Blastochloris tepida: one gene and its partner. The protein of the gene in region 2 binds, or shares a complex with, the protein of the main gene of each other region. Links are inferred from orthologs where the notes say so. Each region holds a gene or a part of one and is shown on either strand. Other genes may lie near its edges.

Evidence for each region.
Region 1: the proteins of rpsG (region 2) and tig are in contact, whole or in part, in a crystal structure (PDB 3GTY), measured with the Thermotoga maritima proteins. The link is inferred for Blastochloris tepida from one-to-one orthologs. Residues at the interface, in WP_004081843.1 of Thermotoga maritima: Lys34, Lys52, Lys55, Glu59, Arg62, Gln63, Glu66, Asn67, Lys69, Val71, Arg95, Ala109, Lys110, Lys111, Gly112, Arg113, Pro114, Glu117, Glu121, Ile124, Ala125, Tyr127, Asn128, Asn129, Thr130, Gly131, Lys135, Asp139, Arg142, Met143; in WP_004081061.1 of Thermotoga maritima: Glu122, Val124, Val129, Leu130, Tyr133, Glu188, Gly259, Ile262, Tyr263, Glu266, Ser270, Glu273, Gln274, Glu277, Arg308, Gln311, Ile312, Ser315, Tyr316, Glu325, Arg329, Arg336, Leu363, Phe366, Trp367, Arg373, Leu377, Arg381, Leu384, Glu387.

Annotation. Positions count from the first base shown.
Region 1 is NZ_AP018907.1:2,514,295-2,519,936, reverse strand. The notes cover bases 1,210-4,117. They hold tig (trigger factor), read left to right. Parts: upstream 1,210-1,936; coding sequence 1,937-3,298; downstream 3,299-4,117. Other genes in these bases: clpP (ATP-dependent Clp endopeptidase proteolytic subunit ClpP), read left to right, coding at 3,351-3,977; BLTE_RS11500 (multicopper oxidase family protein), read right to left, coding at 1,210-1,565. In the rest of the region: more of BLTE_RS11500, read right to left, coding at 141-1,209; ATP-dependent Clp protease ATP-binding subunit ClpX, read left to right, coding at 4,480-5,642. UniProt on the Bacillus subtilis protein: Involved in protein export. Acts as a chaperone by maintaining the newly synthesized protein in an open conformation. Functions as a peptidyl-prolyl cis-trans isomerase.
Region 2 is NZ_AP018907.1:1,917,295-1,922,329, forward strand. What follows is about bases 1,921-4,855. They hold rpsG (30S ribosomal protein S7), read right to left. Parts: upstream 3,656-4,855; coding sequence 3,185-3,655; downstream 1,921-3,184. Other genes in these bases: fusA (elongation factor G), read right to left, coding at 1,921-3,148; rpsL (30S ribosomal protein S12), read right to left, coding at 3,817-4,188; BLTE_RS08885 (hypothetical protein), read right to left, coding at 4,748-4,855. Also shown: tuf (elongation factor Tu), read right to left, coding at 1-1,019; more of fusA, read right to left, coding at 1,073-1,920; more of BLTE_RS08885, read right to left, coding at 4,856-5,035.

The DNA of each region.
Region 1 (5,642 bases), 600 kb from region 2 along the record:
TGAATAATTATAATTAGGTTTTTATAAATTTTGGTATATAGTTATTATTTTGGATTTCGATGCGGTAATTGCAACCTAGAATAACATTAATAACCCTAGACGGTTTTTTCGAGCAAGGTTGGTGGCTTATTGTTCATGCTCTATGTGACCTCGAACCACGCCGCCTTCGCCGATCCCGTTCCGTCCGCCGGCTGCTCAACGGCGCGGCAGGGCAGCAGCCATTTGCCGGGATTGTCGGCAATGAAGGCGATGCGGCTGGTCTTCGCCTCGGGCACCAGCAGCGTGTCGTGCCACCACGGCTTCCAGCCGTCGTCGAGGCTGTCGAGCAGCCGGACATGATGGCCGTGGATGTGGACGGCGTGCGGCAGCGGCGTCTTGTTGACCAGCGCCAGCACCACGGTGCGCCCGCGCGCCACGCGGAACAGCGGCGGACCGGCCGGCCCGTCGCCGCCGCGGAAGGTCCAAAGCGAGGCCGCCGCCGGCTGCGGGTTGCCGGCATCCAGCGCCAGATCGAGCCGGTGGGCGCCCTTCAGCTCGATATGGCGGGGCAGGGGATTGTCGGGAAGCTGGCTGACCGTGCCCAGCGGCTCGGGGCGCCGGGGCGGCCCGGACTCGAGGCGGAAGGTGGCGAGCACGCTGTCCGTGCCATAGCCGTGGAGCCGGATGGCCGGCGGCTCCGCCGCCGGGTCGGCGGCAGCCGGCATATCGAGGATCAGGTCGACCCGGCCGCCCGGCGGCAGCGCCACGCGCGGCCGGCCGAGCTCGAAGGCCTCGGACGGCTGGCCGTCGACCGCCACCAGCACCGGCCGCAGCCCGCCTTCGAACGCCAGCGCCGCGATGCGCCACGCCGCGGCATTGATCAGCCGCAGGCGGATCCGGTCGTGGCCCTTCGCCGCGATGTCCTCGGCCGGGCGGCCGTTGACGGTGGCGTGGCGGGCGCCGGCCTCCGATTCCTTGGCCTCGGCACCCTTGGTTTCAGAATCCTTGGCCTCGGCTTTGGCCTCGCCCTCCTTGGCCGCGCCGTCGTCGAACTGCCAGTCCTGCAGCAGCAGCACGATGTCCTGATCGACGGCGATCGGCGTCTCCTCCTCGACGATCAGCGCGCCGGCCAGTCCGCGGTCGAGCTGCTCGGGCGTGCCGGCGAAGGCGTGGTACCAGAAGGTGCCGGCATCCGGGCAGGCGAAGCGGTAGTCGAAGGCGCCGCCGGGCGGGATCGCCGCCTGGGTCAGCGGCGGCACGCCGTCCATCGGGTTGGTCAGGCGGATGCCGTGCCAATGGATGGCGGTGGGCTGGTCGAGACCGTTCTCGGCCCGCACCCATACCTCGCCGCCGCGGCGCACCCGCAGGATCGGCCCCGGCGCCTGACCGTCGAAGCCCCAGACCGGCGATGGCGGCAGATCGGGGCCGCGCAATTGCGCAGCCCCCGGCTTGAGGGTGAGGCGCCGTGCCTCGCCGGGAGGCGTTCCGCCGGTCTCGGCCCGCAGCGTCCGGCTCGGACCGAGCGCGGCGAGGGTCACAACGGTGCCGCCGAGGACGGTGCGTCGGGTCGGGCGGAATGCGGTCATCACGAACCTCGGTTCGGCGGGTTGCGGAGCATCGGGCCCGCTTCAAATGGCTTCAAAATGTCCGTTCCGCCAGCGGTTCCGCGTCCGGCGGGGGACTGCCACGCATTTCCCGCTGGCGTCGTGGCGGACGCGTGCTATAAGCCGCGTCCCGACCGGCCACGTGCGCAAGCCCGTGCCGTTAGCGGGCGTGGCGGAACTGGTAGACGCGCTGGATTTAGGTTCCAGTGACGAAAGTCGTGGGGGTTCGAGCCCCTCCGCCCGCACCACCCCCGCGAATCCGGTCGGGACGCCCAGGCACAACGGGGGGAGCGGCCGACGCTCGGCCCGCGCGGGGCGGCCGGGCGAACCGTCGATTCGAGAAGAGCGCGATCATGCAGGTAACCAAAACCAGTGACGAAGGCCTGAAGCGCGAGTTTCGCGTTGTTCTTGAGGCCAGCGACCTCGATGGTCGCGCCGCCTCCCGCTTTGAGGAACTCAAGGACCGCGTCCGCATCAATGGCTTTCGGCCCGGCAAGGTGCCGGCCTCCCACCTGAAGCGCCTCTATGGCCGCTCGGTGATGGCCGAGGTGATCGAGCAGGCGGTGGCCGAGGCCAACAGCCAGATCGTCACTGACAACAGCTTCAAGCTGGCGCTCGAACCGAAGGTGACCTTCCCCGAGGAGCAGAGCGAGATCGAGGCCGTGCTCGAGGGCCGCAGCGACCTCGCCTACACCGTGGCGATGGAGATCCTGCCCGAGATCGTGCTGGCCGACTTCTCGGCCATCGCGCTGGAGAAGCCGGTGGCGCCGGTCGAGGACGCCGACGTCGATCAGGCGATCGACCGGCTGGTCGACCAGAACCGCCCCTACGAGCCGCGCCCCGAAGGCAGCAAGGCCGAGCAGCGCGACCGGGTGACGATCTCCTTCAAGGGCACCATCGACGGCGAACTCTTCGACGGCGGCAGCGCCGACGACGTGCCGGTGGTGGTGGGGTCGGGCTCCTTCATTCCCGGCTTCGAGGACCAGCTCGTCGGCATCGCGGCGGGCGAGACCCGCACCGTCAACGTCACCTTCCCGGCCAACTATCTGGCGGCGCATCTCGCCGGCAAGGACGCCGCCTTCGAGGTCACCTGCTCGGAGATCGCCGCGCCGGGCCACGTCGAGATCGACGATGCCTTCGCCAAGACGCTGGGCATGGACACCATCGACGCGCTGAAGGACGCCATCCGCCAGCGGCTGACCGGCGAGCGCGAGGGCCTGTCGCGCGCCCGCCTCAAGCGCGCCCTGCTCGATGCGCTCGACACGCGCCACAGCTTTGCGCTGCCGGAAGGGCTGGTGTCGCAGGAATTCGAGAGTGTCTGGGCCCAGATCACCGGCGAGATGAAGCAGGGCGGCCGCACCTTCGAGGACGAGAAGACCACCGAAGAGGCCGCCCGCGACGAATACCGCAAGATCGCCGAGCGGCGCGTCCGCCTCGGCCTCGTCCTTGCCGAGCTTGGCCAGAAGGCCGATATCAAGGTGACGGACGACGAGGTCACCCGCGCGCTGGTGGAGCGGGCCCGCAGCTTCCCCGGCCAGGAGCAGCAGGTTTGGGACTATTACCGCAAGAATCCCAACGCGCTGGCCAGCCTGCGCGCGCCGATCTTCGAGGAGAAGGTCGTCGATCATCTGCTGAGTCTGGTGCAGCTCACCGAGAAGCGGGTGACGAAGGACGAGTTGTTCCGCGAAGAGGACGCCGACAAACCCGCCGCCTGAGGCTTTTCCTCAATCGCCCCCGCGTTGCGGCCTTGCCTTTACGAGGATGATGATGCGCGACCCCGTCGAAACCTACATGAATCTTGTCCCGATGGTGGTCGAGCAGACCAATCGTGGCGAGCGTGCCTACGACATCTTCTCGCGTCTGCTGAAGGAGCGCATCATCTTCGTGACCGGGCCGGTCGAGGACGGCATGGCGTCGCTCATCGTCGCCCAGCTCCTGTTCCTCGAAGCCGAGAATCCGAAGAAGGAGATCTCGATGTACATCAACTCGCCGGGCGGGGTGGTGACGTCGGGATTGGCGATCTACGACACCATGCAGTTCATCCGGCCGCAGGTCTCGACGCTCTGCGTCGGGCAGGCGGCCTCGATGGGCTCGCTGCTGCTGGCGGCGGGCGAGAAGGGCATGCGGTTCGCGCTGCCGAATGCGCGAATCATGGTCCACCAGCCCTCCGGCGGCTTCCAGGGCCAGGCCACCGACATCCTCATCCACGCCCGCGAGATCGAGGGCCTGCGCCGCCGGCTGAACGAGATCTATGTCCAGCACACCGGCCAGGACGTGAAGGCGATCGAGGACGCGCTGGAGCGCGACAACTTCATGACCGCCGAAGGCGCCAAGACCTTCGGCCTGATCGATCAGGTGCTCGACAAGCGCCCCGAAGAGCCGGTCAAGCCCTGAAAATAGAGCCGGTAGAAAAGAGCCGGGCGAAAGGGCCGGAGACCTCTGGCCTTTGCTGCTGATTGCCGTCGTCATGGCCGGGCTTGTCCCGGCCATCCGCGTCTTTGCTTCAAGTGATCGCTTCCGGTACTTTGAAGGGATCAACCGGAGGCGGGGTCACGCGTGTCGTCCGGCGGCTCTCGGCATCATTTGGGCAGGTCCTGACTTCCGCATCGGAAGTCGTGCGACGCAACAATTTGACGCTCGCCGGGCCGGAACGCCATGAACCGGCCTCGATTTTGCATCGTATTTGTCATGGATCCGGCGCGGGCGGGGTCGACAAGCCTTGTTCCGATCGGGTCATTTTAACGCGGTATTGATCCGCCGAGCCATATCGTGATCGACTAGAATGTCGGTACGTTGTCGGAATCGTCGCTTCGGTCCGGACATTTACGGATCGCCGTGACAGGTCGGCAGGGTGACATATTGCGAAGCGCGGCGGCGCTTCGGGAGACCAAGTGGAATGAGCAAAGTCGGCGGCAGCGACTCGAAAAATACCCTCTACTGCTCGTTTTGCGGCAAGAGTCAGCACGAGGTGCGCAAGCTCATCGCGGGACCGACCGTGTTCATCTGCGACGAGTGCGTCGAGCTGTGCATGGACATCATCCGCGAGGAGAACAAGTCCTCGCTGGTGAAGTCGCGTGATGGTATTCCGACGCCGCGTGAGATCCGCAAGGTTTTGGACGACTATGTCATCGGCCAAGACCACGCCAAGAAGGTGCTTTCGGTCGCGGTGCACAACCACTACAAGCGGCTGAATCACCAGTCCAAGCACAATGATGTCGAGCTGGCGAAGTCGAACATCCTGCTGATCGGGCCGACCGGCTCGGGCAAGACGCTGCTCGCCCAGACGCTGGCCCGCATCCTCGACGTGCCCTTCACCATGGCCGACGCCACGACGTTGACCGAGGCCGGCTATGTCGGCGAGGACGTCGAGAACATCATCCTCAAGCTGCTCCAGGCGGCCGACTACAATGTCGAGCGCGCCCAGCGCGGCATCGTCTATATCGACGAAATCGACAAGATCAGCCGCAAATCCGACAATCCCTCCATCACCCGGGATGTGTCGGGCGAGGGCGTGCAGCAGGCGCTGCTCAAGATCATGGAAGGCACGGTGGCCAGCGTGCCGCCGCAGGGCGGGCGCAAGCACCCGCAGCAGGAGTTCCTGCAGGTCGACACCACGAACATCCTGTTCGTGTGCGGCGGTGCCTTCGCGGGGCTCGACAAGATCATCTCGGCGCGCGGCCGCACCGCCTCGATCGGCTTCGGTGCCAAGGTGGTGGCGCCGGAAGACCGCCGCACCGGCGAGATCTTCCGCGAGGTCGAGCCCGAGGATCTGCTGAAATACGGCCTCATCCCCGAATTCGTCGGCCGCCTGCCGGTGGTGGCGACGCTGGAGGACCTGGACGAGGACGCGCTGAAGAAGATCCTCACCGAGCCCAAGAATGCGCTGGTCAAGCAGTATCAGCGGCTGTTCGAGATGGAGGGGGTCGACCTCGGCATCCACGAGGATGCGCTCAACGCCATCGCCAAGAAGGCGATCGAGCGCAAGACCGGCGCGCGCGGCCTGCGCTCGATCATGGAGAGCATCCTGCTCGACACCATGTTCGATCTGCCTGGGCTCGA
Region 2 (5,035 bases):
ACGTCGGTCGTGCGGAAATAGAACTGCGGGCGGTAGTTGGTGAAGAACGGCGTGTGACGGCCGCCCTCTTCCTTGGTGAGGATGTAAGCCTCAGCCTTGAACTTGGTGTGCGGCTTCACCGAGCCGGGCTTGCACAGCACCTGACCGCGCTCGACTTCCTCGCGCTTGGTGCCACGCAGCAGGCAGCCGACGTTGTCGCCCGCCTCGCCCTGGTCGAGCAGCTTGCGGAACATCTCGACGCCAGTGACGGTGGTCTTGGTGGTCGGACGGATGCCGACGATCTCGACTTCCTCACCCACCTTGATCACGCCGCGCTCGATACGGCCGGTCACCACGGTGCCGCGGCCGGAGATCGAGAACACGTCTTCCACCGGCATCAGGAACGGCTGATCCTTCGGACGCTCCGGCTGCGGAATGTAGGCGTCGACCGCCTCCATCAGCTTCAGGATCGCGTCACGGCCGATCTCGGGGCTCTTGTCCTCGAGAGCGCACAGCGCCGAACCCTTGATGATCGGGATGTCGTCGCCGGGGAAGTCGTACTTCGACAGCAGCTCGCGGACCTCGAGCTCGACGAGGTCGAGCAGCTCGGGGTCGTCAACCATGTCGACCTTGTTCATGAACACCACCAGCGCCGGCACGCCGACCTGACGGGCGAGCAGGATGTGCTCGCGGGTCTGCGGCATCGGGCCGTCGGCGGCGGAGACCACCAGGATGGCGCCGTCCATCTGCGCGGCGCCGGTGATCATGTTCTTCACATAGTCGGCGTGGCCGGGGCAGTCGACGTGCGCGTAGTGGCGCTTGTCGGTCTGATACTCGACGTGAGCGGTCGAAATCGTGATGCCGCGCGCCTTCTCTTCCGGCGCCTTGTCGATCTGGTCATAGGCGGTGAAGCTCGCCCCGCCCGTCTCGGCAAGCACCTTCGTGATCGCAGCGGTCAGAGAGGTCTTGCCATGGTCGACGTGACCGATGGTGCCGATGTTGCAGTGCGGCTTATTCCGCTGAAATTTTTCCTTCGCCATCGCTCGTAATCTCCGTCGATGTCAGCCTGTCGATCCGTCCGGCCGGATGGGTCTCAAGCGAACTTGGCCTGGACTTCCTGGGCCACGTTCGAGGGTACTTGTTCGTAGTGATCGAATTGCATGGTGAACGTCGCACGCCCCTGGCTCATCGAGCGCAGAGTGTTGACGTACCCGAACATGTTGGCGAGCGGCACCATCGCATTGATGACGACCGCGTTGCCGCGCATGTCCTGGCCCTGGATCTGCCCGCGCCGCGAATTCAGGTCGCCGATGACCGAGCCGGTGTAGTCCTCCGGGGTCACGCACTCGACCTTCATGATCGGCTCGAGCAGAACCGAAGCGCCCTTCTGAAGCGCCTCGCGCAACGCTGCGCGCGAAGCAATCTCGAACGCCAACGCCGAGGAGTCGACCTCGTGATAGGCGCCGTCAACGAGCTGAACCTTGAGATCCACCACCGGGAAGCCGGCGACCACGCCGGACCCCAGCACGGACTGCAGGCCCTTTTCGACGCCGGGCAGGTACTCCTTCGGCACCGCGCCGCCGACGATCTTGCTCTCGAACTCGAAGCCCTTGCCGGGCTCGTTCGGCTCGCACACCAGCTTGACGCGGGCGAACTGCCCGGTGCCGCCGGTCTGCTTCTTGTGGGTGTAGTCGACCGTGGTCGCCCGCGTGATCTTCTCGCGGTAGGCGACCTGCGGCGCGCCGACATTGGCGTCGACCTTGTAGGTGCGGCGCAGGATGTCGACCTTGATGTCGAGATGCAGTTCGCCCATCCCCTTGAGGATGGTCTGGCCGCTCTCCTGGTCGGTCGACACGCGGAAGGACGGATCCTCGGCCGCGAGCTTCTGCAGCGCCACGCCAAGCTTTTCCTGGTCGGCCTTCGACTTCGGCTCGATGGCGATCTCGATCACCGGATCGGGGAACTCCATCTTCTCAAGGATCACCGGCTTCAGCGGATCGCACAGCGTGTCGCCGGTGCGCGCTTCCTTGAGGCCGGCCAGCGCGACGATGTCGCCGGCATAGGCTTCCTTGATGTCCTCGCGCGAGTTGGCGTGCATCAGCAGCATGCGGCCGACGCGCTCGCGCTTGTCCTTGGTCGAGTTCATCAGGCCCATGCCGCTTTCGAGCTTGCCCGAATAGATGCGGCAGAAGGTGATGGTGCCGACGAACGGGTCGTCCATGATCTTGAAGGCGAGCACGGAGGTCGGCTCGTCGTCAGACGGGTTGCGGACAATTTCCTCGTCCGTGCGCGGGTCGGTACCGCCGATGCCGCCACGATCGAGCGGCGACGGCAGATAGTCGACCACGGCGTCGAGCAGCGGCTGCACGCCCTTGTTCTTGAAGGCCGAGCCGCAGAACACCGGGTTGAACACGCGACCGACCACCGCCTTGCGGACCAGCCGCTTCAGCGTCGCCTCGTCGGGCTCCTGGCCCTCGAGGTAGGCGTTCATGGCGTCGTCGTCGAGCTCGACCGCCGCCTCGATCAGCTTGGTGCGATACTCGGCCGCCTTGTCGGCGAGATCGGCCGGGATCTCATCGTCGCGGTACTTCGCGCCGAGCGCCTCGTCGTCCCACACGATGGCGCGCATGCGGATGAGGTCGATCACGCCGCGGAAATTGTTTTCCGAGCCGATCGGCAGCTGCAGGCACACCGGCTTTCCGGCGACGCGCGTGACGATGTCGTCGACGCACTTGTAGAAGTCGGCGCCGATCTTATCCATCTTGTTGACGAACACGACGCGCGGCACGTTGTACTTGTCGGCCTGGCGCCACACCGTCTCGGTCTGCGGCTCGACGCCCTGGTTGCCGTCGAGCACGCACACCGCGCCGTCGAGCACGCGCAAGCTGCGCTCGACCTCGATGGTGAAGTCGACGTGCCCTGGCGTGTCGATGATGTTCAGACGCTTGCCGTTCCAGAAGCAGGTCGTCGCGGCCGACGTGATGGTGATGCCGCGCTCCTGCTCCTGTTCCATCCAGTCCATCGTCGCGGCGCCATCGTGCACCTCGCCGATCTTGTGGCTCTTGCCGGAATAATAGAGGATCCGCTCCGTGGTCGTGGTCTTTCCGGCATCAATGTGGGCCATGATGCCGAAATTGCGGTAGTCCTCAATCGGGTGGCTACGGGGCATGGGACAGTCCTCGACGGGCGCGCGCGCTTGACAGCGTCACCAACGGTAGTGGGAGAAGGCGCGGTTCGCTTCCGCCATCTTGTGGGTGTCTTCGCGCTTCTTCACCGCGTTGCCGCGGTTGTTGGAAGCGTCCAGCAGCTCGGCCGAGAGACGCTCGACCATGGTCTTTTCGTTACGGTTACGCGAGGCGCCGATCAGCCAGCGGAACGCCAGCGTCTGGCGGCGCTCCGGCCGCACCTCGACCGGCACCTGATAGGTAGCGCCGCCGACACGCCGCGAGCGCACCTCGATCGAGGGCATGACATTGTCGAGCGCCTGCTGGAACACGCCGAGCGCGTTCGCCTTGGTACGGGCCTCGATCACGTCGAACGCGCCGTAGACGATCTTCTCGGCAACCGACTTCTTGCCCTGCTTCATGACGGAGTTCATGAAACGCGACAGCACGACGTTGCCGAACTTGGGATCGGGCAACACTTCGCGGCGTTCGGCACGATGACGACGGGACATGGGCCTTCTCTCTTCTCGTCATGCCCGGCTCGTCCCGGGCACCCCGATCCTGAACTTTTTCGTCCGGCCTTTCGGGCGGCGCGACGCTCGCCCGAAACGACCTTCGTTACGCTGCAGCCACCCGTCGGCACCCGCTGGGCGCCGACCAGATGACGCGCCGATTACTTCGGCCGCTTCGCGCCATACTTCGAGCGGCGCTGCTTGCGGTTCTTGACGCCCTGCGTATCGAGCACGCCACGCAGGATGTGATAACGCACGCCCGGCAAGTCCTTCACACGACCGCCGCGGATCATCACCACCGAGTGTTCCTGAAGGTTGTGGCCTTCACCCGGGATGTACCCGATCACCTCGAAGTGGTTGGTCAGGCGGACCTTGGCGACCTTACGGAGCGCCGAGTTCGGCTTCTTCGGCGTGGTCGTATAGACACGCGTGCAGACCCCGCGCTTCTGCGGGCTGCCCTCCAGATGGCGGGCCTTTTCGCGATAGACGCTCGCCTCGCGGGGCTTGCGGATCAACTGATTGATCGTCGGCATGGTTCGCCTTCGGACCTTCTTGTTTCGCCTCTCGACCGAACTCGCCCGCCACGAGCGCATGCGCGCACGTCGCGAACCGGCCGTTCGTTGCCGAACGACCAAACGCCGGACCCGCCGCCCGCCTATTGGCGGAGAGCGTTCCGCTGGCAAACAGAGACGCGACGGTTCCCCGTTGCGCCAATGCACCCGAGGCTCACGCCTGGTTTCAGCTTTCGCCGGCTTATGCGGCAGCGTCTCGGTTCCTTGAGTTCACGCTGGGCGCGCGAACATGGCGGAGCCGACCGCCTGCCGAAGTCCGCGGGTTCTAGAAGCTGCAGTGCGGCGCGTCAAGTCTGAAATCGTTGGAACGCCGTCACAACGCCCGTCTCTCCGTGCAATTCCGCTCCAGCTCGGCTGTTCAGCCGGGCAGAAACCAGCTTTGGAGACGCAAATTCCGCCACGTCGGCCCGGTTTCGGAGTCGAATCTCGGTAGAATCAGCAACGCGGGCTGGCGCCAGCCCCTCGGCTCGCGCGATTCCATTCGGATTCGGCGTGCATTTGCGGCAACCGGCCACGCGACTCAGGGCTGACGTTGCTGGCGTGCCACCAACTTCTTGCCGCTGTAGACAGCAGCCCTGGTGTCGGAGATGCGGCGATAATCGAGGCAAGTCTCGGTCTCTTTCGGCCGGGTGAAGCGGCGGCAGAACTGGTTGCCGCGCATCGTCCAGATGCCGTTGATTCGCGTTCGCTTTTCGCCGCGGATCAGCTCGTAGACGGAGGTACCGTCGGCCCGATGCTGGATGATCGCGCGCGAGCCGTCCGGCCCCAGCGATTCCAGCGGCACGCCCACCGCGAACGCCTGGATCTC